DNA from 2 places in the Streptomyces sp. NPDC057486 genome. Region 2 is predicted to be linked to the other one. Evidence: riboswitches for the same ligand, from Rfam matches in the RefSeq annotation. Region 2 holds a riboswitch; the other holds the start of a gene.
The links. Region 2 has a riboswitch for glycine ahead of gcvT (glycine cleavage system aminomethyltransferase GcvT). Riboswitches for the same ligand answer to the same signal wherever they lie in the genome.
Positions count from the first base shown of each region.

Region 1: it holds a riboswitch for glycine, as region 2 does, so the genes downstream of both, gcvP (aminomethyl-transferring glycine dehydrogenase) here and gcvT (glycine cleavage system aminomethyltransferase GcvT) in region 2, are expected to answer to the same signal.

Region 1 is NZ_JBHVEE010000051.1:7,962-23,411, forward strand. It holds gene ACFU6I_RS23490 (MerR family transcriptional regulator) at 40-657, shown strand; gene ACFU6I_RS23495 (DNA polymerase IV) at 702-2,156, shown strand; gene ACFU6I_RS23500 (PRC-barrel domain-containing protein) at 2,081-2,461, opposite strand; glycine riboswitch at 2,563-2,659, shown strand; gene gcvP (aminomethyl-transferring glycine dehydrogenase) at 2,854-5,739, shown strand; gene ACFU6I_RS23510 (DUF5999 family protein) at 5,827-6,033, opposite strand; gene ACFU6I_RS23515 (hypothetical protein) at 6,375-6,968, opposite strand; gene ACFU6I_RS23520 (glutamate-cysteine ligase family protein) at 7,452-8,957, shown strand; gene ACFU6I_RS23525 (substrate-binding and VWA domain-containing protein) at 9,023-10,813, opposite strand; gene ACFU6I_RS23530 (CPBP family intramembrane glutamic endopeptidase) at 10,998-11,777, shown strand; gene ACFU6I_RS23535 (PhzF family phenazine biosynthesis protein) at 11,841-12,662, opposite strand; gene ACFU6I_RS23540 (class I SAM-dependent methyltransferase) at 12,749-13,552, opposite strand; gene ACFU6I_RS23545 (VOC family protein) at 13,914-14,348, shown strand; gene ACFU6I_RS23550 (PadR family transcriptional regulator) at 15,211-15,450, shown strand, end outside.
Region 2 is NZ_JBHVEE010000016.1:19,480-34,929, reverse strand. It holds gene ACFU6I_RS10725 (L-serine ammonia-lyase) at 1,451-2,833, opposite strand; gene glyA (serine hydroxymethyltransferase) at 2,990-4,249, opposite strand; gene gcvH (glycine cleavage system protein GcvH) at 4,270-4,647, opposite strand; gene gcvT (glycine cleavage system aminomethyltransferase GcvT) at 4,717-5,832, opposite strand; glycine riboswitch at 5,974-6,071, opposite strand; gene ACFU6I_RS10705 (AAA family ATPase) at 6,230-6,925, shown strand; gene ACFU6I_RS10700 (enhanced serine sensitivity protein SseB) at 7,072-7,842, shown strand; gene ACFU6I_RS10695 (enhanced serine sensitivity protein SseB C-terminal domain-containing protein) at 8,234-9,010, shown strand; gene ACFU6I_RS10690 (hypothetical protein) at 9,166-9,297, opposite strand; gene ACFU6I_RS10685 (ABC transporter permease) at 9,402-10,394, shown strand; gene ACFU6I_RS10680 (ABC transporter substrate-binding protein) at 10,500-12,263, shown strand; gene ACFU6I_RS10675 (ABC transporter permease) at 12,385-13,386, shown strand; gene ACFU6I_RS10670 (ABC transporter ATP-binding protein) at 13,410-14,492, shown strand; gene ACFU6I_RS10665 (dipeptide ABC transporter ATP-binding protein) at 14,537-15,450, shown strand, end outside.

The sequences.
Region 1 (15,450 bases), on a different contig from region 2:
GCCTACCTTCGAGATGGCAGGTCAAGGACGGAGGTCGGCGTGAGAAGCAGCGGCGACGGTACGGCAGCGGGTGGGCCCTACCGGCAGCACGGAAGTACAGCCGACCACACCCTCAGACAACCGGTTCAACCGGCGGCGATGGCGGGGGACGGGGCGGCAGCGGCCGGCGACATCGGCTATCGCGGGCCGACGGCGTGCGCGGCGGCGGGGATCACCTACCGGCAGCTCGACTACTGGGCGCGCACCGGGCTCGTCGAGCCGAGCGTGCGACCGGCCTACGGATCGGGCACGCAGCGCCTCTACAGCTTCAGGGACGTCGTCCTGCTGAAGATCGTCAAGCGCTTCCTCGACACGGGCGTCGCCCTGCAGAACATCCGCACCACGGTCCAGCATCTGCGGGCCCGGGGGTTCCAGGATCTCGAGCGGATGACCCTCATGAGCGACGGAGCGACCGTCTACGAGTGCTCCTCGCCCGACGAGGTCGTGGATCTGCTCCAGGGGGGCCAGGGGGTCTTCGGCATCGCCGTCGGGGTGGTCTGGAGGGATGTCGACGCCGCCCTGTCGCAGTTGCACGGCGAGCGGGTGGACACGGGCGAGACGCTGATCGGCCACAACCCCACCGACGAGCTCGCACGGCGGCGCAACCGCGCCGTCTGACGGGGCGCGGCGATTGTCAGTGCCTTAGGGCAGCATCGGTTGATGTGAGATCCGCGCCCACCATCCTGCATCTGGACATGGATGCCTTCTACGCCTCGGCCGAGCAGGCGGCGAAACCGAGCCTGCGCGGCAAACCGGTCGTGGTCGGCGGGCTGGGACCCCGCGGGGTCGTCGCCACGGCGTCCTACGAGGCGCGGCGCTTCGGAGTGCACTCGGCGATGCCGACCGCGCAGGCCCGGCGGCTGGCGCCCAATGCCGCCTACCTGGTGCCCCGCTTCACCCTGTACCGGACGGTGAGCGACCAGGTGATGGGGTTGCTGGGGCAGCTGTCACCACTGGTGGAGCCGCTCAGCCTGGACGAGGCGTTCGTCGATCTGGAGGCCGGTGGGACTGCCGACGACACCGCCTCGGCGCGGGCCATCGGCGAGCAGCTGCGCGACGCCATCAGAGCCGTCACCGGACTCACCGGCTCGGTGGGCCTCGCGGGTTCCAAGATGCTGGCCAAGATCGCCTCGGAGGAGGCGAAACCGAACGGGCTGCTGGTCATCGAGCCGGGCACCGAGCGGGATCTGCTCGCGCCGATGTCCGTACGGATCCTCCCCGGTGTGGGCCCCGCCACCGGGGACCATCTGCGGCGGGCCGGGATGACCACGGTCGACGACCTGGTCACGGCCGGCGAGGCGGAGCTCGTACGACTGCTGGGGAAGGCGCACGGCGTCGCTCTCCATCGCATGGCTCTCGGGTACGACGACCGCCCCGTCGTGGCCGAGCGCGACGCCAAGTCCGTGTCGGTCGAGGACACCTTCGACATGGACCTGCACGACCGGGTCCGGGTCAGGACGGAGGTCGAGCGCCTGGCGGACCGTTGTGTCCAGCGGCTGCGGGCCGCGGAGCGCTCGGGACGCACCGTGGTGCTGAAGGTGCGCAGATACGACTTCTCGACGCTCACGCGGTCCGAGACGCTCCGGGGGCCGACGGATGACCCCACCGTGGTCAGAGAGGCCGCTGCGCGGCTCCTGGAGGCTGTGGACACGACCGGAGGGGTGCGGCTGCTCGGGGTGGGCGTCACGGGGCTCGCCGACTACACGCAGGAGGATCTTTTCGCCCAGGCAGCCGGTGAGCGGGCCGCGCCCGAGGTCCCGGCCCGTGAGGAACAGGACGCGGGCGGCCACGGGGACGAGCCGGCGGACGGGGCGCAGGAGCAGGAGGCGGCCGAACAGCTCGCGGCCCGGCGCTGGCCCGCCGGGCACGACGTATGCCATGACACCTACGGCCACGGCTGGGTACAGGGCAGTGGGGTGGGCCGGGTGACCGTGCGGTTCGAGGAACCCGAGTCACCGCCCGGCCGGGTGCGGACGTTCCGTGTCGACGATCCGGAGCTGCAGCCGGCCGATCCGCTCCCGCTGGTGCGTGATCCGGTGGATTACTCGTCCTGGCCGGCCAGGCTGCCGAAGTCCCGGTCCTGGCCCGGCTCGTCGGGCGGTGAGTCCAGGCCGTAGTGCCGGTAGAGCTGAAGCTCCTGTTCCGGCGAGAGATGGCGGCCCACGCCGAAGTCGGGTGCGTCCTTGATCAGTGCACGGTCGAAGGGGATCCGAAGCACGTCGTCGACGAACTCGCTGGGCTCAAGCGGCACGAAGGCGTCCCTGCTGAACAGTCCGGTACGCACGGCTGCCCACTCGGGTATGCCGGTCGCGTCGTCGAGATACACCTCGTCCACAGTTCCGATCTTGGTGCCCTTGCGGTCGAATGCCTTGCGCCCGATCAGGTTGCGCGGATCGATGTCGGTCTGCACGGTCCCTCCCATTGGTCGCGGCTACTCCACAGGCTCTACGAAAGTGCAGATTCGGGCTGTCGGCCACTTGAGAATTTCGTCGCGAGCCCCGCTGGTAGGCTGGTGATGGCTGCTGACCCCGTGCGGGAGAGTCTTCCGGAGACATCCGGCAGGCGCCGAAGGAGCAAATCCTCCCCGGAATCTCTCAGGCCCCCGTACCGCACGGACGAGGTCACTCTGGAAAGCAGGGCGGGTTTCGTGGCGGCAGCAGCCGGGACGGATCCCTCCCTCACCGACGGTGAAAGCCGGTATGCCTCAGGGCGCACCGGTGAAGCTCTCAGGTTGAGATGACAGAGGGGGAGGCCGTCCGGGCACCCGCGCCGTGGTGCCCCTCGCAGGTCGTGACAGACCAGGAGGCCTCCATCATGACCCCCCGTCGCACTCCGCTCTCCCAGCTGGAGCAGGGCATCCCCTTCGAGCAGCGCCACATCGGCCCCGATGCCGAGGCGCAGGCGAAGATGCTCGCCCAGGTCGGTTACGGCTCGCTCGACGACCTCACCGCGGCCGCGGTGCCCGATGTGATCAAGAGTGCGGAGGCTCTGCAGCTGCCGTCGGCCCGTACCGAGGCCGAGGTCCTTGCCGAGCTGCGCACCCTTGCCGACCGCAACCAGGTGCTCGCCCCGATGATCGGGCTCGGCTACTACGGCACGTTCACCCCGCCGGTGATCCTGCGCAACGTCATGGAGAATCCCGCCTGGTACACGGCCTACACGCCGTACCAGCCGGAGATCTCGCAGGGCCGCCTGGAGGCGCTCCTCAACTTCCAGACGATGGTCGCCGAGCTGACCGGGCTGCCCACCTCCGGCGCCTCGCTGCTCGACGAGGGCACCGCCGCCGCCGAGGCCATGTCGCTCGCCCGACGTGTCGGCAAGGTCAAGGACGGCGTCTTCCTGGTTGACTCCGACGCCCTGCCCCAGACCATCGCCGTGATCGAGACCCGCGCCGAGCCGACCGGTGTCGAGGTCGTCGTCGCCGATCTCGCCGCTGGCATCCCCGCCGAGGTCGCCGAGCGCGGTGTCTTCGGTGTGCTGCTCCAGTACCCGGGTGCCTCCGGTGCCGTCCGCGACATCAAGCCCGTCATCGAGCAGGCCCACGAGCTCGGCGCGATCGTCACCGTCGCCGCCGACCTGCTCGCCCTGACCCTGCTGACCTCGCCCGGCGACCTCGGCGCGGACATCGCCGTCGGCACCACGCAGCGCTTCGGTGTGCCGATGGGCTTCGGCGGACCGCACGCCGGCTTCATGGCCGTACGCGAGAAGTTCGCCCGCAGCCTGCCCGGCCGCCTCGTCGGAGTCTCCGTCGACGCGGACGGCAACAAGGCGTACCGCCTCGCCCTGCAGACCCGCGAGCAGCACATCCGTCGCGAGAAGGCCACCAGCAACATCTGTACCGCGCAGGTGCTGCTCGCCGTGATGGCCGGGATGTACGCGGTCTACCACGGCCCCGACGGCTTGCGGACGATCGCGCAGCGCACCCACCGCTACGCCACGATCCTGGCCGAGGGACTGCGGGCGGCCGGGGTCGACGTCGAGACCGGCGCCTTCTTCGACACGCTCACCGTGCGTGTCCCCGGCAAGGCGGCGGATGTCGTGGCCGACGCCCGCGACCGCGGGGTCAACCTGCGTCTTGTCGACGCCGACCGGGTCTCCCTCGCCTGTGACGAGACCACTACGCGTGCGCAGCTCGCCGCCGTCTGGGCCGCTTTCGGCGCCGACGGTGACATCGAGGCGCTGGACGCCGCTGCCGCCGACGCACTGCCCGAGTCCCTGCTGCGTACCGACGGGATACTCAACCATCCGGTCTTCCACCAGCACCGCTCCGAGACCGCGATGCTGCGCTACCTGCGCAAGCTCGCCGACCGTGACTACGCGCTGGACCGCGGCATGATCCCGCTCGGCTCCTGCACCATGAAGCTGAACGCGACCACCGAGATGGAGTCGATCACCTGGCCCGAGTTCGGCGCGCTGCACCCGTTCGCGCCGGCCGAGCAGGCGGAGGGCTACCTCACGCTGATCCGCGAGCTGGAGGAGCGCCTCGCCGAGGTCACCGGCTACGACGCGGTCTCCATCCAGCCGAACGCGGGCTCGCAGGGCGAGTTCGCGGGCCTGCTGGCCGTGCGTGCGTACCACCGGGCCAATGGCGACGAGCAGCGGACCGTGTGCCTCATTCCGTCCTCCGCGCACGGCACCAACGCGGCGAGCGCCGTGATGGCGGGCATGAGGGTCGTCGTGGTGAAGACCGCCGACGACGGTGAGGTCGACGTCGAGGACCTCCGCGCCAAGATCGAGAAGCACCGCGAGGAACTCGCCGTGCTCATGATCACGTACCCGTCGACGCACGGTGTGTTCGAGGAGCACGTCGCCGACATCTGTGCCGAGGTGCACGACGCGGGCGGTCAGGTGTACGTCGACGGCGCCAACCTCAACGCACTGGTCGGCCTCGCCAAGCCGGGTCGGTTCGGTGGCGACGTCTCGCACCTGAACCTGCACAAGACCTTCTGCATCCCGCACGGCGGCGGTGGCCCCGGTGTCGGCCCGGTCGGCGTGCGCGCCCACCTGGCGCCGTATCTGCCGAACCACCCGCTGCAGCCCGCCGCGGGCCCCGAGACCGGTGTCGGCCCGATCTCGGCCGCGCCGTGGGGCTCGGCCGGTATTCTCCCGATCTCCTGGGCGTACGTACGCCTGATGGGTGGGGAGGGCCTCAAGCACGCGACGCAGGTCGCCGTACTCGCGGCCAACTACATCGCCAAGCGTCTGGAACCGCACTACCCGATCCTGTACACCGGCCCGGCCGGTCTGGTCGCGCACGAGTGCATCGTCGATCTGCGGCCGATCTCCAAGGCGACCGGGGTCAGCGTCGACGACATCGCCAAGCGTCTGATCGACTACGGCTTCCACTCGCCGACCATGTCGTTCCCGGTGGCGGGCACGCTGATGATCGAGCCGACCGAGAGCGAGAACCTCGCCGAGCTCGACCGGTTCTGCGACACGATGATCGCCATTCGCGGCGAGGTCGAGAAGGTGGCCTCCGGCGAGTGGACCGCGGACGACAACCCGCTGACCAACGCCCCGCACACCGCCGCCATGCTCGGCGGGGAGTGGAAGCACGCGTACAGCCGCGAGACGGCCGTCTTCCCGGCCGGAGTCTCGGCCGCCGACAAGTACTGGCCGCCGGTGCGCCGGATCGACGGTGCGTTCGGTGACCGCAACCTCGTCTGCTCCTGCCCGCCGCTGGACGAGTACGACAACTGACTCACCCGTTCGGGTGTGACGCGGACATGCGTCGGGGCCGGTTCGGAGATCTTCTCCGGGCCGGCCCCCGTTTCTTACGGGCCGCGGTCAGGCGGCCTTCATCACCCGACCGGCGTCCAGCGGCCGGTGCGGAGCGATGATCTGCCCGTCCGGGAGCAGCTCACCGGTGTCCTCGAAGAGCAGGACGCCGTTGCACAGCAGGCTCCAGCCCTGTTCCGGGTGGTGCGCCACCAGGCGTGCGGCTTCCCGGTCGGCTGAGTCGGCGGTTGGGCAGGGTGGCTTGTGCTGGCACATGGCTGGGTTCTTTCGCTGCGTTGTAGTGAGTGTCCTGCGGCTGGATGAGGTGTTCATGGCCGCCCCCCGTATCGATCGGTCTGGTTCCAGTGTTGCCCCACGGGCGCCGATCCGCAGGGATTTCGCGGCAGCGCTGCTCCTACTCTCATGACGCATCACCCGGCCGGACGGTTCAACACAACTGGACTGTCCCTTCGGGTGGTTCGGGGTGGCCGGACCGGACTAGTCCGGATGGGACCGGGGGCGCCCCCGACCTCCCGCGCCGCGTGTCCCGCAGCATTGTGCCCCGCCACCGGAAACGGCGACGGGGCACAGTACGGCGTGCCGGAGGCGGGACGGGGTCAGGCCGGTGAACCGAGCAGGGGGCCGGGGCCGGGCGTGATGCGCAGGGTCATCACGGGAAGCAGATCGGCGACCCGGTGCGGGTGGTGTGCCGCGATACCCGGTGCGGCGGGAGCCAGCGGTACCAGAAGATCGGTGGGGGCGAGGGCGCCCCCGGACGGGTCGGCTTCGACGTCCTCGTGGAGCCACAGCGTCAGCATGTAGAGCTCCGGGATCGACAGCAGACGGGGCTGGTAGTGGGGAGTGACCGTCTCCGTCTGGCGCAGGGCGAGTTCGGTCGAGGCGATGTAGGGGCCCTCGAAGAAGTGCGAGAAGGCCCAGCCGTCCGGGGTGAGCATGGTGTCGGCCGCGGCGACGGCCCGCTCCGAGCTGCGGATCAGGAAGCGCCACGCGGTCAGCCGGGTGCGTGGCGCGAGCCCGCTCGGGCCGATCCGGTCCAGTACATGGACGGGGAGCGGGAGTTCGGGGCTCAGAGGTCCCTGGACGGACCGGAGAGCCGGGGTGCGGGCCTCGAGGACTGCGGTGGGTGAACCGAGTGCCGTGAGGACGCTGCGCAGGGCAGGCGCGGGAGCCGGGGGAACATGCAGCGGCATAGTGGGTTGCCTCTCACTTCGGAGACACGGTGATGCGTGGGCGGGTGCAGACGGCGCTGTCGGCGTGCGGGGCCAGAGGAGGCCGGTGACTGGGCCGGTGCGTCAACTCTCTGCCTCGTCCGCGGAGTTTATACGACACGTGTTCACGCGGTGTTTCCACTAGCTGTCGCAGGTATTGCCGACAAGGTGGTATCCAGACTTTATTATGCGGAGATTCTGCTGATTCGGGGTGAGCCGCGCAGCTGCTGCCTGGTGTTTTTCCGCAGCCGCGGTAGGCCGAATCGCGTCGGCGTTTTCGCCACCCGCCGACCGGCGGAAACCGCACTGTGCTACATGCCGTCGGAATGTGCCCGGGACGACCGCCATCAGATTACTGGTTCCGCGCTGTCCACGGGGGCGTTATGGATCACCTCCCCTGGGCATTATCGATCGTGACGCGAGCGGCCTGGGCCGCGGGCCGCCCACTTGCGGAGGGACTCTTCGATGGGGGAGAAGGTCGTGGCGGGCGCCTTTGACCTGTCCGATCGGCAGAGGTACCGGAGGAAGCTCCACCTGTGCCTGGAGGGGCTGGGGAGGCTCCTGGCGGAGCAGAGGTTCGACCGCCCCCGCAACCTCATGGGCATGGAGATCGAACTCAATCTGGCGGGTTCGGACGGCCTGCCCCGGATGATGAATGCAGAGGTGCTCGAGCGGATCGCGAGCCGTGATTTCCAGACCGAACTCGGGATGTTCAATCTGGAAGTGAACATAGTTCCGCATCACCTGGACGGTCGTGTTTTCGATCAGCTGGCCGAGGAGCTCAGGACCGGTCTCGGATATGCGCATCGGAAGGCGGGCGAGGTCGCTGCCGGGATCATGATGATCGGAATGCTTCCGACCCTCGGCCATGCGGACCTGGTCGCGGCGAACCTCTCGGACGTGGACCGCTACACACTGCTCAATGATCAGATAGTGGCGGCGCGCGGCGAGGATTTCGCCCTCGATATCGAAGGCGTGGAGCGATTGGTCTGCACCGCCACCTCGATCACACCCGAAGCGGCCTGCACATCGGTCCAGCTGCATCTGCAGGTCACCCCGGCGCGTTTCGCGGACGTGTGGAACGCCGCCCAGGCCGTCGCCGCCGTTCAGGTCGCCCTCGGCGCCAACTCGCCCTTTCTGTTCGGCAGGGAGCTGTGGCGGGAGTCGCGGCCCCCGCTCTTCCAGCAGGCCACCGACACCAGGCCGCCGGAACTGCAGAACCAGGGGGTGCGTCCGAGGACCTGGTTCGGCGAGCGATGGATCAGCTCGGCGTACGAGCTCTTCGAGGAGAATCTGCGCTACTTCCCGCCGCTGCTCCCGATCTGCGACGAGGAGGACCCGCTGCGGGTGCTCGACGAGGGCGGGGTGCCGGGGCTCCAGGAGCTCGTGCTGCACAACGGTACGGTCTACCGCTGGAACCGGCCGGTGTACGGCCTGGCCGACGGCGTACCCCATCTCCGTGTCGAGAACCGTGTCCTGCCCGCCGGGCCGACCGTCACCGACGTGATCGCCAACGCCGCGCTCTACTACGGCCTGGTGCGGGCGCTCGCCGAGGAGTCCCGCCCGGTGTGGACCAGGCTGCCGTTCGCCGCGGCGGCCGAGAACTTCGACACCGCCTGCCGCCGAGGCATCGATGCCGAGCTGGTCTGGCCCCGGCCGGGGCGGTCGGGCGGGCTGACGCGGGTGGCGGCCGTCAATCTCGTACGGGACGAACTGCTGCCGCTCGCCGCGGCGGGACTCGACGCGTGGAACATCGAGCCCGCGGACCGCGACCACTACCTCGGGGTCATCGAGGAGCGCTGCAAACGGCGGGTGAACGGGGCGTCCTGGCAGGCGGACACGTACCACCGGGGGCTGGACGCCGGGCTCGGCCGGGACGCGGCGCTCGCGGCCACCACTCGCCGGTACGCCGAGTTGATGCACGCCGGCGAACCGGTGCACAGCTGGCCGGTGGGTCTCCCTGCGTCGTAGCCCGGTGGGTGTGCCTCAGCGCGCCCGCTGTCTGCCGTTCCCGGCCGGTGCCCGCCCGGGCACGGCTATTCCTGGGCCGCGCGGCCGGCCTGCCCGGCCGTCATCACCGCCTGCAGAATCACCGCCTGGATCTCGGCAGGGTCGTTGACCTGGTACCCGCCGCCACCGGTCACCTTGGCTATCTCCTCCACCTCCTCGCGGTCGGCTTCGGGGCCGACCGCGATGGCGAGGAGCGGTACCGGGCGCTCGGGGTCGGCGATCTGCTTGAGCGCCGCGATCAGCCCGCTGCGGGAAATGGAGTTGTCGTCCTGGTTCGAACCGTCGGTGAGGATCACGACGGCGTTGAACTTGCCCTTCACATACGTCGACTGCGCCTCCTTGTAGGCGGCCAGGGTGGTGTCGTACAGACCCGTCGCACCGTCCGGTACCGGTTGCAGTGCGGCGAACGCCGCGGCGAGCCTCTCGCGGTGGGTGCCGCCGCCCTTCGCCGGGTCGCCGAGGCGGGCGGTCGGCACCAGCCGGCGGTAGTCCTTGGTGCCGTCGAGCGTGGTGGCGAACTCCCAGAGACCGATCTCGTCGTTCGGGGTGAACTGCCCGAGGGCCTGGATCAGCGAAGCCTTGGTGACATCCATCCGCGACTGGTTGCGCCCGGGGACGACGGTGGCCATGGAACCGGAGGCATCGACGACCGTCGTCAGCCGTGCGCTCTGCACCGTGATCGTCCACATGCCGAGCGTCTCCTGCAGCTCGGCGGCCGACGGTGCAGTGGCAGGTGACGTCGCGTACGGCTGCGGCTTCCTGCCGCCCGCCGATGAGACCAGCGATTCACCGGCCGTTCCGTCGGTGGTCCTGAAGCCATGCTTCTCCAGGGTGCGCTGTGCGCTCTCCTCGCCCAGCAGCGTCATGAACCGCAGGGCGGCCCGGCTCTCGCTTGTGCTCAGCTCCTTCCCGTCGACCAGTGTGTACGGGTAGTTGAGCAGCGGGCTGCCGTCCTTCGGGTAGAAGAGTGCCAGCTTTCCGCCGCCCGTCGAGCCCGCGTTGTGGGCGAAAGCGGCCTGCTCGGAGAGCAGCACTGCCTGGTTGCGCTGCGGATTGCCCTCTTCGGCGCCCGAGCTGTCCTGCGCCAGGGTTTCGAGTACCTGGGTGTCGCCGTCGGACATGCGCTGAGCAAGCAGTTTGGCAGTGGCCGCGACCCTGGTGTCGCTGTCGCCACCCTGCTTGTCGGACGACGCGGCGATGCTGGTGAGGGCCAGCAGGCCGGTGGCGCTGCGGCCGGGGTCCGCAGCGCCGAGGCGCACCTTGTCCGACTCCATGGATGAGGCCATCAACTCCGCCCAGGAGTACTTCTTCTTCGGCCAGCCGAGGGCCTTCGCCGCCGACGGGACCAGGGCGAGGGTCACCGGGGACGAGGCGATGGAGTCGCCCGGCGCGACCGGGATGCCGTCGCCGGAGCCCTTGGCGCGGTCCAGCCAGAGGTCCGAGTCGGGCAGCCAGATCTGATAGTCCGGGGTGCGGGTGCCGGCGGAGAGCGCGTCGGCGACCTTGTAGGAATCACGGGCGACGACCTGGACGTGGAGGCAATGCCCGTCGGACCGTGTTTCGTCCGTGCGTGCCTTGTCGGCGACGGCACGCACGGCGGGGGCGATGTCGGGCGAGGCCATCACGGTGAGTCGTACCGCAGAGTCCTCGCACGACTTCGAGAACGACAACACGTCACCCTGCACCGCGACTGCCGTACCTGCCGCCACGGCGAGGACGAGCATGGTGGCGATGACCACGGTGCGGCGGCGGCGTGGCGGGGAACCGTCCCCGCTGCCATCCGTCGCGTAGTCGTCGGGCAAGCTGTGACGTCCCATGTCGGTGGTGCCCCTCCTTGAGGATGAACAAGGAAAAGGGGGACCACACCATCACCAATGGTGGTCGTCCCCCGGCCGGTCGCGCATGATCTTCGTACCTGCATTCGAGACCCTAGCGGGACGGGGAGCGGGATGAGACGCGAATGCACAACTGAAGGCAGGTGTACAGGTGACGGAGGGGCGCGTGGCTGATTCTTTTCCCCAAGAGGCCGTTTCACGGCGGATTCTGCGGTCCGAAACGGTGCTGGTGCTGGCTCTCTCGCTGGGCGCAAGCGGAGTGTCTGCCCTGATCAGTTTTGTCGGATCACTGACGAAACCAGGGGGTTTGAAGGATCAGGCCGCGACGCTCAACAGTTCATACGCCCCCGGGCGGCCATGGCTGGATCTCGCCTGGCAGCTCTTCGGCATCACCACGGCCCTGGTGCCCGTGGCGCTGGTGGCGCATCTGCTGATGAGGGAGGGCGTGGGCCTCCGGGCCATCGGCTTCGACCGGACCCGGCCCGGGTCGGACCTGGGGCGCGGCACGGTGATCGCGGCGGGCATCGGCAGCGCCGGGCTGGCCTTCTATCTGGTGGCACGGGCCGCCGGTTTCAATCTCACGGTGGTTCCGGAGTCGCTGCCCGACGTGTGGTGGAAGTTTCCGGTGCTGATCCTCTCCGCACTTCAGAACGCCGTGCTGGAGGAAGTGATCGTCGTCGGGTATCTGCTGCGCAGACTCGGACAGTTGGGGTGGACACCCATGGCCGCCCTGGTGACGAGCTCGGTGCTGCGCGGCTCGTACCACCTGTATCAGGGGATCGGCGGGTTCATCGGCAACATGGTGATGGGCGTCGTCTTCGTGCTGCTGTACCGGCGTTGGGGGCGCGTCGGGCCCCTGGTCGCGGCGCATGCGCTGCTCGACATCGGAGCCTTCGTCGGATACGCGCTGCTGGCCGGAAAGGTGGGGTGGCTGCCCACTTTGTGAGGGGCGGGAGAAGGGCGTACGGATCCCTCACGTGCCTGACAGCCCGTACGCCCTTCCCGTCTGTCAGAACCTGGTCAGCAGTTCGCCGTCGAGGACCGTCACGGCGTTGCCCGTCAGCAGGGTGCGGTCGCCGCGCAGCGAGGTGCGGACCAGGCCGGTCCGCGCGGAGACCTGCAGCCCGGTCAGTTCGTCACGGCCGAGCCGGACGGACCAGAAGGGGGCCAGTGCCGTGTGGGCGCTGCCGGTGACCGGGTCCTCGTCGATGCCGACCCGGGGGAAGAAGCCGCGGGAGACGAAGTCGTAGCCGCGGGCCGGGTCCTCGGCGGGGGCCGTGGCGATGATGCCACGCCGCGAGCATGAGGCCAGCGCGGCGAAATCCGGCGTCAGTGTGCGTACGGAGGTTTCGTCGGCCAGTTCCACGAGGAGGTCGCCGATGTGTTCGCCGGTGTCCAGCACGGACAGGGGCTCGGCGCCCAGGGCGGCGGCCAGCCCGGACGGGGCGGTGGCGGGGGTCAGTGGGGCCGTGGGGAAGTCGAGCGTGAGCGAGCCGTCCGGGTGGGAGGTGGCCGAGAGGATCCCGCAGCGCGCCGCGAAGCGCACCGTGCCGGTCGCCGTGCCGGTGGTGTGCAGGACGTGGGCGGTGGCGAGCGTGGCGTGCCCGCACATGTCGACCTCGGTGGCCGGGGTGAACCAGCGCAGCGCCCAGTCGGCCGCACCGCCCGGCGGCAGGGGATGGGCGAAGGCGGTCTCGGAAAGGTTCATCTCCAGGGCGATCTCCTGGAGGCGGTCGGCTTCGGGGAATGCTTCGGAGTCCAGGAGCAGGACGGCTGCGGGGTTGCCGGTGAAGGCGCGGTCGGTGAACGCGTCGACGATGCGAATCCTCATGGGACGACCGTAGAGGTTCTGCAGAGCGGCGGACCAAGGCCAATTCCAGGTCGCCGGCCCGGGATTCCGGGAGCTTCCACGGGGCGTTACGGCCGGCGTCCCCATGCGGAGACGAGTGGAGCGGTGGCCAGATCGAGGCGTCCGGTGGCGACGTTCTCCAGGTGCTGGTCGATCTCCTCGTCGGTGGCGAGCCCCGAGGCCACGAGCCGGTCGCGGATCTGGCGCACGGTGGCGGCCTCGAGGACGGTGCACGCCGGTGAGGTGATCGGGAAGTACGCATCGGCCTGCACATCGTCCAGACCCGCCTCGCGCAGCAGCCGGGGCAAGGTCCGGCCGTAGGCGAGGTCTGCGCCGCGGGCCGCCATGAGTTCGCGGAAGCCTGACCGGAGGCGATTGGCGAGGCGCTGTTCGGGGCCCGACTCGTCCGGGCACAGCAGCGGCTGCAACCGGGGGTCGGCGTCCTCCAGGAGGAGTGCGCCGCCGGGTCGCAGCGCCTGAATCATGCGGCGCAGTGCTTCGGCACGGTCGGTGACGTGCACCAGGACCAACCGGGCATGGACCAGGTCGAAGCCACCGGGGGGCGGGGGATCGGCGGCGACATCGTGGCGCAGTACCTCGACGACGTCGTCCGCGGCGCCCTGCGCCCACGACACATCGATGTCCGTCGCGACGACCGCGCCGGTCGGACCGACTCGCGCGGCCAGGCCGGCGGGAACGGAGGGGCCGCCGGCTCCGACCTCCCAGCAGCGCATGCCCGTGGTGATGCCGAGCCGGTCGACATGCCGGAAGGTCACCGGGTCGAAGAGTTCGGCGAGGGCGCCGAAGCGGATGCCCGCCTCGGACTGCCGGTTGTCGAGCAGGTAGCCGTCGTCCGGGTTGGGTGCAGTCATGTCGCATCGCCTTCGTCCTGTGCGTCTCGGGGCAAGTATGCAAGTGACCTGTGACAGCGAACCTCGATCCGTTGCCACCGAAGATCAACTGGTCGGCGTGCGAGCGGGTACGGGACGTGCCGGGGAGCCTGTTTAAGCCTGCGGCTACGTCCCCGTCGCCCTCGGCGGCCAGGACCACGTCGAACTCCTCCCCGCAGCCCGGCGGGCCGATGGTCATGCTGACTCAGGACGAGTGCGATGCCCTGACCAAAGAGGAGAAGCGGCCAGTCCGTTGGCGCTACTCGTGTCACACGAGACCTCGACCCGCACGGCGATGACATCCGGAACCTCGGTGAACAGCACGCGCCACTACGATGGGCCGATGGCGTCGATCAAGAAGTTCCAAGTCACCTTCGACTGCGCAGAACCTGAGCGCGTCGCTCGTTTCTGGTGCGAGGTGTTGGGGTACGTCGTACCGCCGCCGCCGGAGGGCTTTGCTACTTGGGACGATTTCGATCGCTCGCTGCCGACTGAGCGTCAGGGTTCGGCGTTTGTCTGCATGGATCCCTCAGGCGTGGGCCCGCGAATGTACTTCCAGCGCGTTCCCGAAGGCAAGGTCGTCAAGAATCGGCTGCATCTTGACGTGCGGGTCGGGACCGGGCTCGTGGGTGAAGAGCGCCTGGCCGTACTCGAAGCCGAGTGCGCACGACTGGTCGCGCTCGGTGCGGTGCGCGTGCGAATACTGCGTGCCGATGGCGTCAATGAGTCGTGCATCGTGATGCAGGACATCGAGGGCAACGAGTTCTGCCTCGACTGAGGGACCGAGAACCTGTCGTCGTTCTGTCCCCATGGGCCAGGACGAACAACCGCCCCTGACCTGTCAGGGCGCTGTGGCGCAGATCGCCGGGTCAGGCGCTCGGGACGGGCGAGCCGTCCGGCTGGTTCGACGGATTGCGACAGGTTCGATGAGACGGACACGGTGGTCTGCGTCCGACTGAATCTGGCGTACCGCAGCCCAGCGGCGACGCTCTGCGCCAGGTCGGATGCGAGACCACGGTCGTCGGTGGGGTGACAGGCTGCGCCCATGAGCCGTGACCTTGCTGTGCGGGAGGGCGAGCGGCCGCCGGATGACGCCTTTGCGGCCCGGTCTGTACGACCGGTACATCGATACCGGTACATCGAGGAACCTGCGGTTCCTCCGTAGGCGCCAATAGCGGCCTTTGTAGCTGCGCTCCTGGAATGACGGCCGGATCTCACTGAAGACGAAGGCGATGGTTCGCCGTGGTCGACCGGCCCGCCGATCGGGAAGGCCTGCGGCCCGCTGATCTACTTCCCCATGCGCTGGAGCATGGCCGAGGAAGCGTCTGCCTGCGCGGCGGAGGTTGCTGCGTCACCTCCGTCACCTTCAGCCACCGAAGCGATGAAAGGCCAGTTCGGCCCCGTCCTCGTCAGGTCCGAGAGCGTCATCGGCGGCCGCCGCGGGCCGATCTTCACCGGCACGCACCGGTGAGTGGTTCTCATTCGCCGGCACAGAGCATCAGGCGTCAGTCCTCGGTGGCGACAGATCAAGGTCCACTGTCACGGGTCACAAGCAAGGCCCTTCAAAGCGATTGCCGTAAGACCTGTTCCGATATATCGTTGACGCATCGCGACAGATCAACGATGGAAGGAGCGTAGCGATGCGTTCACATGGACACGAGCATGAGCACGGACATGGGCACTGCGGGCCCGGTCATCACGGTCGGGGCGACTTCGAGGGCCGCCGTGCCGCATTCGGCCCGTTCGGTCCGCCGTTCGGCGGTGGCCCGTTCGGTGGTGGCCCCTTCGGCGGGGGGCGCGGTCGCGGCGGCGGCCGGGGGAGGGCGCGGCGCGGTGACGTGCGCGCTTCGATCCTGGCGCTGCTGAAGGACCGGCCGATG
Region 2 (15,450 bases):
ACGGTGTCGCCTTCGGCCTTCGGCGTCAGCCCGGCCTTCGCACCCTCCAGGCCCAAGGTGACCGAACGCCCGTCCGGAGCCTTGAAACGCACCAGCTTCTTCGCGTCCGAACCGAACCACGTACGTCCGGTGTTGGCCGTGTTCGCGAAATCGAAACCCTTGTCCTGCGTGGCACGCACCGATGTGTCGATCGGCTTCCACGACGTCCCGGACCGGTACGACACAGGAACCGCCGACAGTTCGGCCTCCACCCGGCCGTCCGACAACTGCCAGAACCGCGCCTGCGACGTACGCCGCTCCGTCAGCTCCTTGACCCGCTCCGGCTTCGGAAGCTTCGTCGCCTTGGGGAGCTTCTGACGGCTGGGTATCTCCAGCTTGCCGCCGACAGGCGCCTTGCGGTCTTCGTGATCATCGTCGGAGAACCACCCGGCGATGGTGTCCACGACACCCTTGTCATCATCCTTCGCCGACGACACCGGGGCCGCATACGCAACCTGCGGCAGTAACGTACCTGCCACCGCCGACACAATCAGGCAGGAGAGATATCTCCTGTACGGAACTTTCACACCTACGCCTTTCCGTTTCTGCGCGCATGATTGGCGCGCGAAAGCAAGGCCGAAAGAGGCTGGTGTGAGTTCAGGGCGAACCACCCGTCGGGGGTGCACCGAGAGACACCTGCCCCCTCACTCCGACGGGAGTTGGCCGTAGCGGTGTGATTCCTAACCGGTATTCATGTGACACGTCAACCGATGGGACATTAGGGACAGGTGACTCGCTTTCAGGTGGCGGTTCGTCCATTATTTCCGCTCACTCGACCGAAGCGAATCACTTCGTGTATGACCCGCAGATCTGCACCGAATGAATGCGCACCATCGCAAGCCGGAATTCCATGCCGCGAGTTTCCCGGGGCCGCCCAGGCCCCCGCAGTCGCCCGCATCTCTCACGCGGCGAGTCCGGTGATGCGACGCTCGGGCACGGCGTCAGGCTGCCGTGGACGAAGACCGTGCGGGTGCGTGACGGCCGGATCCGGCCGTCGGCATCGTTCTCGACGCGCAGGGTGGTCGGCTGCACCCTCGCGATTCGCGCGGCCGGCGGTGCGGGACGCCATGGGTGCGGAATTCGTCGCCGACCCGGCGCTGATACGCCACCACAGGGCAGGCGGTCCTCCAGGGCGGGGGCATGACGGCGCTGGTGGCTGCTGCGCCCCTGGGGGCGTCCCCGCACGGTCGTGCTTGCGAAGACAGGAGAGGCAGCCCGTGCGTGAGCGAGGCGTGAGACGACAGGGAAGCAGCGGCCGGACCGAGCTTCACCGGGCGGCTGAGAGCCGGCTGGACCGCCCCTGATCAGGTACGAAAGGTCCCGGGGCGTTTCAGGGACCTTCCGCCGTGCAAGCAGGGAAGGCCCTGATCAGCGCCGAAAGATTCGAAGGCGCTGATCAGGGCCTACACGATCAGCACTCGATGATGTTCACCGCGAGCCCGCCGCGCGCGGTCTCCTTGTACTTCACGCTCATGTCCGCGCCCGTCTCCTTCATGGTCTTGATGACCTTGTCGAGGGAGACCTTGTGGCTGCCGTCGCCGCGCAGCGCCATCTTCGCCGCGGTGACAGCCTTGACCGCCGCCATGCCGTTGCGCTCGATGCAGGGGATCTGGACGAGGCCGCCGACCGGGTCGCAGGTCAGGCCCAGGTTGTGCTCCATGCCGATCTCGGCGGCGTTCTCGACCTGTTCGGCGGAGCCGCCGAGGACCTCGGCGAGTGCTCCCGCGGCCATCGAGCAGGCGGAGCCGACCTCGCCCTGGCAGCCGACCTCGGCGCCGGAGATCGAGGCGTTCTCCTTGAACAGCATGCCGATGGCGCCGGCCGCGAGGAGGAAGCGGACGACGCCGTCCTCCTTCTCGGCCTCGGTGGCGCCGCCCGCGGCGAAGTTCATGTAGTAGTGCAGCACGGCCGGGATGATGCCGGCTGCGCCGTTGGTGGGGGCGGTGACGACGCGGCCACCTGCGGCGTTCTCCTCATTGACCGCCATCGCGTAGAGGGTGATCCACTCCATCGCGTGGGCCTGCGGGTCGCCCTCGGCGCGCAGCTGGCGCGCGGTGTTCGCGGCGCGGCGGCGGACCTTCAGGCCGCCGGGGAGGATGCCCTCGCGGGCCATGCCGCGCGATACGCATGCCTGCATGACCCGCCAGATGTCCAGCAGACCGGAGCGGATCTCCTCCTCCGTCCGCCAGGCCCGCTCGTTCTCCAGCATGAGGGAGGAGATCGACAGGCCGGTGTCGCGGGAGAGCCGCAGCAGTTCGTCGCCGGTGCGGAAGGGGTACTTCAGGACGGTGTCGTCGAGGACGATCCGGTCCTCGCCCACCGCGTCCTCGTCGACGACGAAGCCGCCGCCGACGGAGTAGTAGGTCTTCTCCAGCAGCGGGGCGCCGTCGCGGTCGAACGCGAAGATCGTCATGCCGTTGGCGTGGTACGGGAGCGCCTTGCGGCGGTGCAGGACCAGCTGCTCGTCGGCGTCGAAGTCGATCTCGTGCATGCCCAGCAGGTTGAGCCGGCCCGAGGAGCGGATCTCGGCCACCCGGTCGTCGGCGGACTCCACGTCGACGGTACGGGGGGAGTCGCCCTCCAGACCGAGCAGGACGGCCTTGGGCGTGCCGTGGCCGTGGCCCGTGGCGCCGAGCGAGCCGAACAGCTCGGCGCGTATGGAAGCGGTGTGGGCGAGCAGGCCCTCGTTCTTCAGGCGGCGCGCGAACATACGGGCGGCGCGCATCGGGCCGACCGTATGGGAGCTGGACGGGCCGATGCCGATCGAGAACAGGTCGAAGACCGAGATGGCCACGGTGTGACTCCTAAGGGGTTGGTAGACGCCGTTGTCTGCCGGGTGGTGCGGTACGGACCGGTTGGGCCGAAGAGCAGCGGGACAAGGGTTGGGGCACCGTGCTCACTGTCCAGTGTGCGCGGTGCCCCGCCCCAAACGTGCGAAAAGTGACCCGGACTACTTCAGGCCGGGGTACAGCGGGAACTTCTCGGCGAGCGCGATCACGCGGGCCTTGAGGTCGTCGGCGTCGTACGACGGCTTGAGGGCCGACGCGATGATCTCGGCGACCTCGGTGAAGTCCTCGGCCTGGAAGCCGCGGGTGGCCAGGGCCGGCGTGCCGATCCGCAGACCCGAGGTGACCATCGGCGGCCGCGGGTCGTTCGGGATGGCGTTCCGGTTGACCGTGATGCCGAGCTCGTGGAGCCGGTCCTCGGCCTGCTGGCCGTCCAGCTCCGAGTTGCGCAGGTCGACGAGGACCAGGTGCACGTCCGTGCCGCCGGAGAGGACGGAGACGCCGACCTCGGTGACGTCCGGCTGGACCAGACGCTCGGCGAGGATGCGGGCTCCGTCCAGGGTGCGCTGCTGGCGCTCCTTGAACTCGTCGGTCGCCGCGACCTTGAACGAGACCGCCTTGGCCGCGATCACGTGCTCCAGCGGGCCACCCTGCTGACCGGGGAAGACGGCAGAGTTGATCTTCTTGGCGAGCTCCTGCGTCGACAGGATGACGCCACCGCGCGGACCACCGAGGGTCTTGTGCGTGGTGGTCGTGACGACGTGGGCGTGCGGGACCGGGTTCGGGTGCAGACCCGCGGCCACCAGGCCCGCGAAGTGCGCCATGTCGACCATCAGGTACGCGCCGACCTCGTCCGCGATGCGGCGGAAGGCGGCGAAGTCCAGCTGACGGGGGTACGCGGACCAGCCGGCGACGATCAGCTTCGGCTTGGACTCCTTGGCCAGACGCTCGACCTCGGCCATGTCCACGACGCCGGTGTCGTCGACGTGGTACGGGACCACGTTATAGAGCTTGCCGGAGAAGTTGATCTTCATGCCGTGGGTCAGGTGACCGCCGTGGGCCAGGTTCAGACCCATGATCGTGTCGCCCGGCTTCAGCAGCGCGAACATCGCGGCGGCGTTGGCCTGCGCACCCGAGTGGGGCTGGACGTTGGCGGCCTCGGCACCGAACAGCGCCTTGATCCGGTCGATGGCGATCTGCTCGACCACGTCGACGTGCTCGCAGCCGCCGTAGTAGCGGCGGCCCGGGTAGCCCTCGGCGTACTTGTTGGTGAGGACGGAGCCCTGGGCCTCCATGACCGCGACCGGAGCGAAGTTCTCCGAGGCGATCATTTCGAGGGTGGACTGCTGACGGTGGAGCTCGGCGTCGACGGCGGCGGCGACGTCCGGGTCCAGCTCGTGGAGGGAGGAGTTGAGAAGCGACATCAGGTGGTCCCTTGGAGTCTTTAGTTGCCGGAGAACTCGGTGTACTCGTCGGCGGAGAGCAGGTCCTTCGGCTCCTCCGCGACGCGTACCTTGAACAGCCAGCCGCCCTCGAAGGGAGCGGAGTTCACCAGCGACGGGTCGTCCACGACGTCCTGGTTGGAGGCGGTGACCTCGCCGGTCACCGGCGAGTACAGGTCGCTGACGGACTTGGTCGACTCGAGCTCGCCGCAGGTCTCGCCCGCGGTCACCGTGTCACCGACCTCCGGGAGCTGGGCGTAGACGACGTCACCGAGCGCGTTGGCCGCGAATTCGGTGATGCCGACCGTGGCCACACCGTCCTCGAGGGCCGACAGCCACTCGTGCTCCTTGCTGTAACGCAGCTGCTGGGGGTTGCTCATGACCTGAATTCTCCTGTACGCGGGGGAGTGCTGATGAACGGTGGTCTTACGGTGTGAGACGCGACTGCGTCACTTCTGGCGCTTGTAGAACGGCAGGGCGACGACCTCGTACGGTTCGTGGCTGCCCCGGATGTCCACTCCGACGCCCGTGCTCCCGGGCGCGGCGTGCGCGGCGTCCACGTACGCGATGGCGATCGGCTTGCCCAGCGTCGGTGACGGGGCGCCGGAGGTGACCTCGCCGATGACCTGGCCCTCGGCGACAACGGGGTAGCCGGCGCGCGGCACCCGGCGGCCCTCGGCGATCAGACCGACGAGCTTGCGCGGCGGGGCGGTCTCGGCGCGCTCGGCGGCGGCCTCCAGGGCCTTGCGGCCGACGAAGTCGCCCTCCTTCTCGAACTTCACGACCCGGCCGAGACCGGCGTCGAACGGGGTCAGCTCGGTCGTCAGCTCGTGCCCGTACAGCGGCATGCCCGCCTCCAGGCGCAGCGTGTCGCGGCAGGACAGACCGCACGGGATCAGGCCACGGGAGGCGCCCGCCGCCGTGAGGGCCTGCCAGAGCTGCTCGGCGTGCTCGGGGGCGACGAACAGCTCGAAGCCGTCCTCGCCGGTGTAACCGGTACGGGCGATCAGTGCGGGCACACCGGCGACGGTGCCGGGCAGACCCGCGTAGTACTTCAGACCGTCCAGGTCGGCGTCGGTGACCGAGGCCAGGATGGCGGGGGACTCGGGGCCCTGGACGGCGAGCAGCGCGTACGCGTCGCGGTCGTCGCGCACCTCGGCGTCGAACCCGTCGACGCGGGCGGTCAGCGCGTCCAGCACGATCTGGGCGTTCCCGGCGTTGGCGACGACCATGTACTCGGTCTCGTCCAGCCGGTAGACGATCAGGTCGTCCATAATGCCGCCGTCCTCGGCGCAGATCATCGTGTAGCGGGCGCGGCCGACGGCGACGGTGCCGATGTTGCCGACCAGCGCGAAGTTCAGGAACGCAGCGGCCTGCGGACCGGTGACGGTGATCTCACCCATGTGCGACAGGTCGAAGAGACCCGCCTTCGTGCGCACCGCGTTGTGCTCGTCGCGCTCGCTGGCGTACCGCAGCGGCATGTCCCAGCCCGCGAAGTCGGTCATGGTCGCGCCCAGCGAGCGATGCAGGGCGTCGAGGGCGGTGAGACGGGGGGCGTTGCTCATAGGTGTGGCTCCCAGGGCATGACGACGATGACGATCCCTCCCCATCTGTCATCGGAACCTGAGAGGTTCGCCGAGAGACCCCCGGGGGGTTCGGCTTGCACCTTGGGTGGAGCCGCCGGGCGACTCGCTTTTCAGATCTGCCTCATCCACGCGGTACGGGGCCTGAGAGATTCAAGGGAGGATCTTGCTCCTTCGGCGCCCGGCACACACTGTGGCCGGAGCTCTCCCGCGCGGATTCAAGCGGCCTTTATGCAGTTGGCCGGGTCATCATTGCACGCATTGCGGAAGAGTGGGGCGTCGGTACCCCATGCACAGGGCGAGTAGTGGGACGGTTGTCTCGCATTACCTTTTCTTTACACTTCTTGGGCAGACGTGGGTGACCCGACAGGGGAGGGCGATGACGTTGCAGCGGTACGCGACGACCGCGGGGGCCGCGCACGGCGCGATGCCCGCGCAGCCGGGCGCACCCGCCCGGGAATTTCCGGGCACGCACGCGCCCGTGGTGCGGGACCTGCGCGAGCGCGCCGGGCGCAGCCCGCGCGGGCTGCATTTCGAGGCAGGCGATGTGGTGGTGGTCTCCGGGCTGCCGGGAGGCGGAAAGTCGACACTGATCCGGCGGGCGGTGGCCGCACGGGCCGTCGACTCCCAGGACACCCGGGACCGCTGGGCGCAGCGGGTGCCCCGCTTACTCCCGTACGCCCTCTACCGCCCGCTGGTCCGCGTCGCCCACTACTGGGGGCTGTGGCGGGCGCTGCGCTCCGGTGAGTCAGTCGTCGTCCACGACTGCGGGACCCAGGCATGGGTGCGGGGCTGGCTGGCCCGGCACGCACGGCGTCGCGCCCGCACGCTCCACCTCGTGCTGCTCGACGTCACCCCGCAGGAGGCCAGGGAGGGCCAGCGCGAGCGCGGGCGCGGAGTCTCCGGATACGCCTTCGCCCGGCACCGCAGGGCCGTCGGCCGGCTGGTGCGGGACACCGAGGCGGGCGCCCTGCCGCTCGGCTGCTCCTCGGCAGTGCTGCTGGACCGGGAGGCGGCCGGGATGCTGGCGCGGATCACGTTCGCCGACGCCCGGGGGACGACGGGACAGCCCTGAGGGTCCTTCTCTTCGGATCGGGCCCCACGCGCCCGGCATGATCCGCAAGAGAGGCCCTGACATCCCCCGGTCGTCCGTCAGCGCGGAGGGGCGCGCCGGAGTTACTGTTCTGCGGCAAGGCATGGGTGAGAAGGGGAAGCAGCGCAGTGGACATTCCGGCACCGGTCCAGAACCATCCGCAGAGCGGATGGCCGGCCAATGAGCTCGAAGAGGTGCTGGTCGCCTCGCTGGGCAGCCCGGAGGCGGGCGGCAGGCTCGTCGAAGTGCTCGGCCGCAGTCACGTCTGGGTGCCGCTTCCCAACGGCGGGGGCCCCGATGTCCCGTCGCTCGACCTGCCGACGGTGGAGATCGAGGGCGCTCCGTACGTCCCCGTCTTCAGCTCCGAACAGCAGTTCCTGCAGTGCGTCGGTACCCACATGTCCTTCACCGTGGCGCCCGCCGTCGAATTCGCCCGCGGGCTGCCCCCGCAGCTCGGCATCGCGGTCAACCCGGGCGGCGCCGTCGGCATGCCGCTGCCACCGCCCGCCGTCGCCGAACTCTGCCGTGCCGGACGCACCTCGCTGGACGGGCCGGCCACCGGCGGACGGGTCCGGCTGTACGAGCCGGACTGGCAGGAGGAGCCCGTCGACTTCCTCGCGGCCGCGGCCGGGGAATTCGAGGAGAGCGGGGTCGTGCGCACCGCACGCCGGACACTGGCCAGCGTCGAGGGCGGCGATCCCGTTCTCTTCATAGGCGTCGAGTTCTCCACCTGGGACGGCGCGGGGCGCAACGCCCCGATGGACGCCCTGGGCCGCGCACTGGGCCGTGTCGAGGTGCCCTGGCCGGTCAATCTGGTCCTGCTCGATGTGGCGCAGGATCCGGTCGCCGACTGGATGCGGGCCAGGATCCGGCCGTTCTACCAGCGCGAGGGTCACTAGGGCGTGTGTCGGAAGTCCCGCCTGCCCGGCGACGCCCGGCACGCACGCTCGCTGCGTTGTCGGGGTCGTCCGAGTACGTCCGGTACGAGGGCGACCCTCCGCCTTGCGATCGCACGCACCGGACGCCGCCGGGCCCACCCTTCGGGCGGACGGCGGGACTCCCGACACACGCCCCAGGGCCCCTCCCTCCTCTGCCGGTCACGGGCACAGGAGCGCGGAGTCCCCGACTCCGGGGAGGACGGGCGTGACACCGTCGACCTGTGGCGTCAAGTCGGTGTCAGGGGTGCCGCATAAGCTGGTTTGATGGCTAGTGCCTCGGCCACCGAGCCGCACCCGCGTGCCCCGGGAGCGGCAGGCCGACACAGTGGATCGAAGAGGGGCGGGACCCAGGGTGAGTGCGTCAGGCACCGCGGCGGCCGGGCAGGTCGAGCACATGCTGCGCCAAGTGACGCCCGGGCGCTACGACGCGTACGAGGCACTCCTCCGAGCGCTCGCCGGGGACCGGATCTGGATGCTGCTCTGGCACGGCCGGGCCGGCTCGCCCGACGCCCAGTACGGGAACATGGAGGTCGACGGACTGGGCTACGCGCCCTGTGTGACCTCCGCCCAGGAACTCTCGGCCAGCGGCTGGAACCGGGCCCATGAAGTGGTCACCGGAGTCGACATCGCCCGCGCGCTCTTCCCGGACCGCTGGGGCATCTGGCTCAACCCGCACGCCCCCGGTGGCGGCGTCGGCATCCCGTGGCTGGATCTGCGCCGTATCGCCACCGGCCTCGACCGGATGCCGGCGGGACCGCTCCGGCTCACCGAGCCGGCCATCGAGATCCCGCAGTTCTACGCCCTGCTCTCGCAGAACGCCCATCACACCCCCGCGATCCGCTCCCTGCGCCGGGCCTGGGTGCAGCCTGCGCTCGGGGTGCCGTACCTCGCCATCGGTCTCGATCTCTACGACACGAGCCAGACCTCCGTCGACGCGGTGCGCGCGATGATGCAGCAGTCGATCGGCGCGGTCCCGGACGGGCTGCCCGTCTCCACCGTCGCGATGTCCGACGAGTACGACCCGGTCGCGATGTGGCTCCGCGCCAACGCCCGCCCGTTCTACGACCGCGAGGCGCACGTCGCGCCCGCTCCCGCCGTGGGTTACGGCTACCCCCCTGTTCACGGCTGATCCGCCTGGACGCCTGTCAATTGACCCCAGCATGAACCCTGTTGGGGCACCTGTCCGATCTGGGCGAAGAGTGCCGACTCGGTTCGCTGGGACGATCACGGCGTCCGGATAACGGAAGCCGACAGGCCACATCACGGTTGCGCATCCATTCCCCGTCAGGGCTGGCGGGTGATCCGCGACGCGTTGAAGACTCCCCGGAACAAGAAGCGTTCGGCGCCCTGCGCGACCTGCGGCTTCTGGTTGGACCAGTTGAACTGCTCCACTCGCACCACCTGCTTCTTCCGCACCACCTGCACCAAAGTGCGACTTGCACCTGTGATGTGAACAAGCCGCTACAGCGGCGGGCACGGGCCGGCCACAGTCGGTCGAGCCGAGAGGGGTCCCCACAACGATGACGGCACCACTGCACGACAGCGCGGCCGAGACTGCGACCGTCGATGTCACGACCGATGTTTCGGCCAAGGACATCGAAGGCCGTTCGCCAGGACGTATCGCCTGGACGCGGCTGAAGCGCGACAAGGTGGCGCTCGCCGGCGGTGTGGTCGTGCTCCTGTTGATCCTGATCGCGGTGTTCGCACCCCTGATCGTGAATCTCCTCGGCCACCCGCCGAACGAATTCCACGAGGATCTGCTCGACCCCGACCTCGGCATCCCCAAGGGCTCCTTCGGCGGGATGAGTTCGGACTACCTGCTGGGTGTCGAACCCACCAACGGCCGCGATGTGTTCAGCCGCATCGTCTACGGCGCGCGCATCTCGCTCCTGGTGGCCTTCCTCGCCGCGGTGGTCTCCGTGGTCATCGGCAGCGTCCTCGGCTCGGTGGCCGGCTTCTTCGGCGGCTGGGTCGACGCACTCATCAGCCGGCTGATGGACCTGCTGCTCGCCTTCCCGCAGCTGCTGTTCACCATCGCCCTCGTCTCCGTCGTGCCCAACTCCCTCTGGGGGCTCACCGGTTCGGGCGTCAGGATGGGCGTGCTGATCGTGGTGATCGGCTTCTTCGGCTGGCCCTATATCGGCCGTATCGTCCGGGGACAGACGATGTCCCTGCGCGAGCGGGAGTACGTCGAGGCGGCCCGCAGCCTCGGCGCCGGGCGGGGTTACATCCTCTTCAAGGAGCTGCTGCCCAACCTGGTCGCGCCGATCCTCGTCTACTCGACGCTGATCATTCCGACCAACATCCTCAGCGAGGCCGCGCTCAGCTTCCTGGGTGCGGGTGTGAAGCCGCCGACCGCCTCGTGGGGCAAGATGCTCTCCGACGCGATCAACACCTACCAGGCGGACCCGACATACATGGTGGTCCCCGGAATCGCGATCTTCATCACCGTTCTGGCATTCAATCTCTTCGGCGACGGGCTGCGTGACGCCCTCGACCCGAAGGGCAGCTGAGCCGACCCCACAAGGTCTCCGGCGCGAGCCGGTTGGCACTCGATCGACCGTCGGGCGCGGACTGCGTACCCACGGGCCACACCACATCACGGAGGTTGCACGACAGTGAATCGCTCACGGAAGGCAGTTGCCCTCACGGCCCTCGCGGCCGCGGTTGCGCTGACCGCAACCGCTTGTGGCGGAGGAGGCAGCGACAACAAGTCCTCCTCGAACCAGGGTGCCGGTTACGACGCGGCCACCAAGGGCAAGGTCATCAACGCGTCCGACAAGAAGGGCGGCACGCTGAAGCTGATGTCCCCTCAGGACGTCGACTTCCTGGACCCGGCCCGCGCCTACTACGGCTTCGTCTGGAACATGCAGCGGCTGTACATCCGCCAGCTGCTCGCGTACGACGCGAAGCCCGGTGAGGCCGGCACCAAGCTGGTCCCCGACCTCGCCGAGTCGCTGCCGACGCTGAGCAACGGCGGCAAGACGTACACCTTCAAGCTGAAGGCCGGTGTCAAGTTCGAGGACGGCACGCCGATCACCTCGAAGGACATCAAGTACGGCATCGAGCGCGTCTTCGCGCAGGACGTCCTCTCCGGCGGTCCGACCTACCTGATCGATCTCCTCGACCAGGGCCAGAAGTACCCCGGCCCCTACAAGGACAAGGACCCCAACAAGCTGGGTCTGAAGTCGGTCCAGACGCCGGACGACCAGACGATCGTCTTCAACCTGGCGAAGCCGAACTCGGACTTCTCGTACCTGATGGCGATGGCCGACTCCTCGCCGGTCCCGGCCGCCAAGGACGACGGCGCGAAGTACACGAACCACCCGGTCGCGACCGGCCCGTACAAGGTCCAGTCCTTCGTCGCCGGCAAGGAGACGGTCTTCGTACGGAACCCCAACTGGGACCCGAAGACCGACCCGATCCGCAAGGGGCTGCCGGACAAGGTCACCTTCACCGTGACCTCGAACCCGGACGACATGGACGCACGTCTGCTCTCGGGCGACGTCGACTACGCGGTCGACGGCACCGGTGTCCAGCAGGCCGCCAAGATCAAGATCCTGCAGGACGCCAAGTACAAGGCCAACGCCGACGACCCGTTCAGCGGCTACATCCGGTACTTCGCGTTCCCGCAGACGGTCGCGCCGTTCGACAACATCGAGTGCCGCAAGGCGGTCATCTACGCCGCCGACCCGAAGTCGCTGCAGACCGCCCGTGGCGGCCCGACCAGCGGTGACCTCGGCGCCAACATGCTGCCCCCGGGCATCCCGGGCTCGGACAAGTCCTACGACCCGTGGGGCCTGACCCAGGGCAAGCCGCAGGTCGACAAGGCCAAGGAGGCCCTGAAGGCCTGTGGCAAGCCGAACGGCTTCAAGACCACCATCGCGGTCCGCAACAACCGCAAGCCCGAGGTGGCCACCGCCGAGTCGCTGCAGGCTTCGCTGAAGGCCGTCGGTATCGACGCCTCCATCGACCAGTACGACGGCAAGAACTCTGCTTCCGTGATCGGTGCTCCCGACAACGTGAAGAAGAAGGGCTACGGCATCATCGTGATGGGCTGGGGCGCCGACTACAACTCGGGTGCGGGCTTCCTGCAGCCGCTGGTTGACGGCTCCTTCATCCTGAAGAACGGCAACAACAACTACACGATGCTGAACGACAAGACGGTCAACGGTCTCTTCGACCAGGCCGCCTCCGCGGCGTCGCCCGAGGCCGCCGCGCCGTTCTACACCCAGATCAACAAGGCGATCATGGAGAAGGCCCTCTATCTCCCGATCAACTTCGACAAGGCGCTCGTCTACCGCAACCCGCGGCTGACCAACGTCTTCTACAACGAATCCATGGGCCGTCTCGACCTCGCGGTCATGGGCGTCGTCAAGTAGCAGTTGGACATGCGGGTCCTTCACCTCGCATGCGCTAGTTCGAAGGGCAGGTGAAGGCCGCGGGCGGGCGGTTGTGGTCCCCACAAGGGACGGCAGCCGCCCGCCGACCAGGCCGACTGCAGTGCTCGTCTACCTCCTCCGGCGACTCGTCAATGTCGTCGTCATGCTGGTGATCGTCTCCATGGTCACCTTCGGCATCTTCTTCATGGTGCCGAAGATCACCGGAAGCGATCCCGCACTCCTCTATGCCGGCCGTGAGACCAACAAGACGGCCATCGAGGGCATCCGTAAGAAGATGGGCCTCGACAAGCCCATCACCACGCAGTACGGCCTCTTCCTCAAGGGCATCGTGGTCGGCCGGGACTACGACCAGGGCTCCCAGATCACCCACTGCCCGGCGCCTTGCTTCGGCTACTCGTTCAAGAACGAGCAACCCGTGTGGCCGGACCTGAAGCAGCGCATCCCGGTCACCCTGTCGCTGGCCGCGGGAGCTTCGGTGCTCTGGCTGATCGGCGGTGTCGCCACCGGAGTGATCTCCGCACTGCGCAGACGTACTGTGCTCGACCGGGTCACGATGATCACCGCACTGGCGGGGGTCTCACTACCGATCTACTTCACCGGACTGGTCTGTTCGGCCGTCTTCATCTACAGCCTGGAATGGATGGAGACGATCAACTACGCGCCGCTCACGGATGATCCGGCGGCCTGGCTGAACAGCATGATCCTCCCCTGGATCACCCTGGCCTTCCTTTTTGCGGCCACCTACGCCAGGCTCACCCGCGCCACCATGCTGGAGATCCTGGGCGAGGACTACATCCGTACCGCCCGCGCCAAGGGTCTCAAGGAGCAGGTGGTCATCCGCAAGCACGCGCTGCGGTCCACCCTGACTCCGATCATCACGGTCTTCGGTCTGGACCTGGGCGCCCTGCTCGGCGGCGCGGTGCTGACCGAGTCGACCTTCAGTCTGCCCGGCATGGGGAAGGCCGCAGTCGACGCGATCAACTCCGGTGACCTGCCGGTCATCATGGGCGTCACGATCATCGCGGCGTTCTTCGTAGTCATGGCCAATTTGATTGTCGACCTGCTGTACGCGGTCGTCGACCCGCGTGTGAGGCTGACGTGACCGACAACATCCCCACCCAGGACGTGCAGTCGGCCGGTCCGGTCGGTGTTCCCGAGCAGGGCGGCGCACGGCCCGAGGCCTTCCTCTCCGTACGCGATCTGAAGGTGCACTTCCCGACCGACGACGGCATCGTCAAGTCCGTCGACGGGCTCTCCTTCCAACTGGAGAAGGGCAAGACCCTCGGCATCGTGGGCGAGTCCGGCTCCGGCAAGTCGGTCACCTCGCTGGCCGTCATGGGCCTGCACCGATCCGGTCAGGCGCGCAGCCGCCCCGACATCAGCGGTGAGATCTGGCTGGACGGCGAGGAGCTGGTCGGCGCCGGCGACGACCATGTGCGCAAGCTCCGCGGCCGACAGATGTCCATGATCTTCCAGGACCCGCTGTCGGCGATGCACCCGTACTACACGGTGGGTGCGCAGATCGTCGAGGCGTACCGCAACCACCACGACGTCACCAAGAAGGTGGCCCGTGCGCGCGCGATAGAGATGCTCGACCGGGTGGGCATCCCCGAGCCCGCCAAGCGCGTCGACGCCTATCCGCACGAGTTCTCCGGCGGTATGCGCCAGCGCGCGATGATCGCGATGTCGCTGGTCAACAACCCGGAACTGCTCATCGCCGACGAGCCGACGACCGCCCTGGACGTGACCGTCCAGGCACAGATCCTCGACTTGATCCGCGATCTGCAGAAGGAGTTCGGCTCCGCGGTCATCATGATCACCCACGACCTGGGCGTCGTCGCCGAGATGGCCGACGACATCCTGGTCATGTACGGCGGTCGCTGCGTCGAGCGCGGCACCGCCGAGCAGGTCTTCCACGCGCCCCGGCACCCGTACACCTGGGGTCTGCTCACGTCGATGCCGCGCATCGACAAGGAGGAGTCCGACCGGCTGGTCCCGGTCAAGGGTTCCCCACCCAGCCTCATCAACATCCCGTCCGGTTGCGCCTTCAACCCGCGCTGCCCGTACGCGGATGTGCCCAAGGGCGGCATCACCCGGACCACGCGCCCGGAGCTGCAGCAGGTCGACGGCGACCACTTCGCGGCCTGTCACATGTCGCCGGAGGATCGGACCCGGATCTGGACCGAAGAGATTGCGCCGAAGCTGTGAGCGACAAGAGCGAGAAGACCGAGAAGAGCGCCGCCGCGACGGCGATCCCGACCCAGGCGACCAGCTCGCCCGAGCCGCTGCTCAAGGTCGACAACCTGGTCAAGCACTTCCCCATCAAGAAGGGGCTGCTGCAGCGTCAGGTCGCCGCGGTGAAGGCCGTGGACGGCATCTCCTTCGACGTGCGTCCGGGGGAGACCCTGGGTGTCGTGGGTGAGTCCGGCTGCGGCAAGTCGACGATGGGCCGACTGATCACCCGGCTGCTCGAACCGACCGGTGGCAAGGTCGAGTTCGAGGGCAAGGACATCACGCACCTGGGCGTCTCGGCCATGCGACCGATGCGCCGCGACGTGCAGATGATCTTCCAGGACCCGTACTCCTCGCTGAACCCGCGGCACACGGTCGGCACGATCGTCAGCGCGCCCTTCAAGCTCCAGGGCGTCACGCCCGAGGGCGGGGTCAAGAAGGCGGTCCAGGACCTGCTCTCGCTGGTGGGACTCAACCCCGAGCACTACAACCGCTATCCGCACGAGTTCTCGGGCGGGCAGCGCCAACGCATCGGCATCGCCCGCGCTCTCGCGCTCAAGCCGAAGCTGGTGGTGGCGGACGAGCCGGTCTCGGCGCTGGACGTGTCGATCCAGGCACAGGTGGTGAACCTCCTCGACGACCTCCAGGACGAGCTCGGGCTCACGTACGTGATCATCGCGCACGACCTCTCGGTCATTCGCCATGTCTCGGACCGCATCGCCGTCATGTACCTGGGCAAGATCGTCGAGCTCACGGACCGCAAGTCGCTGTACGAGGCGCCCATGCACCCGTACACGAAGGCCCTGATGTCCGCGGTGCCGGTACCGGACCCGCGGCGGCGCGGCGTCAAGAGCGAGCGGATTCTCCTCCAGGGCGATGTGCCGTCGCCGATCTCGCCGCCGAGCGGCTGCCGCTTCCACACGAGGTGCTGGAA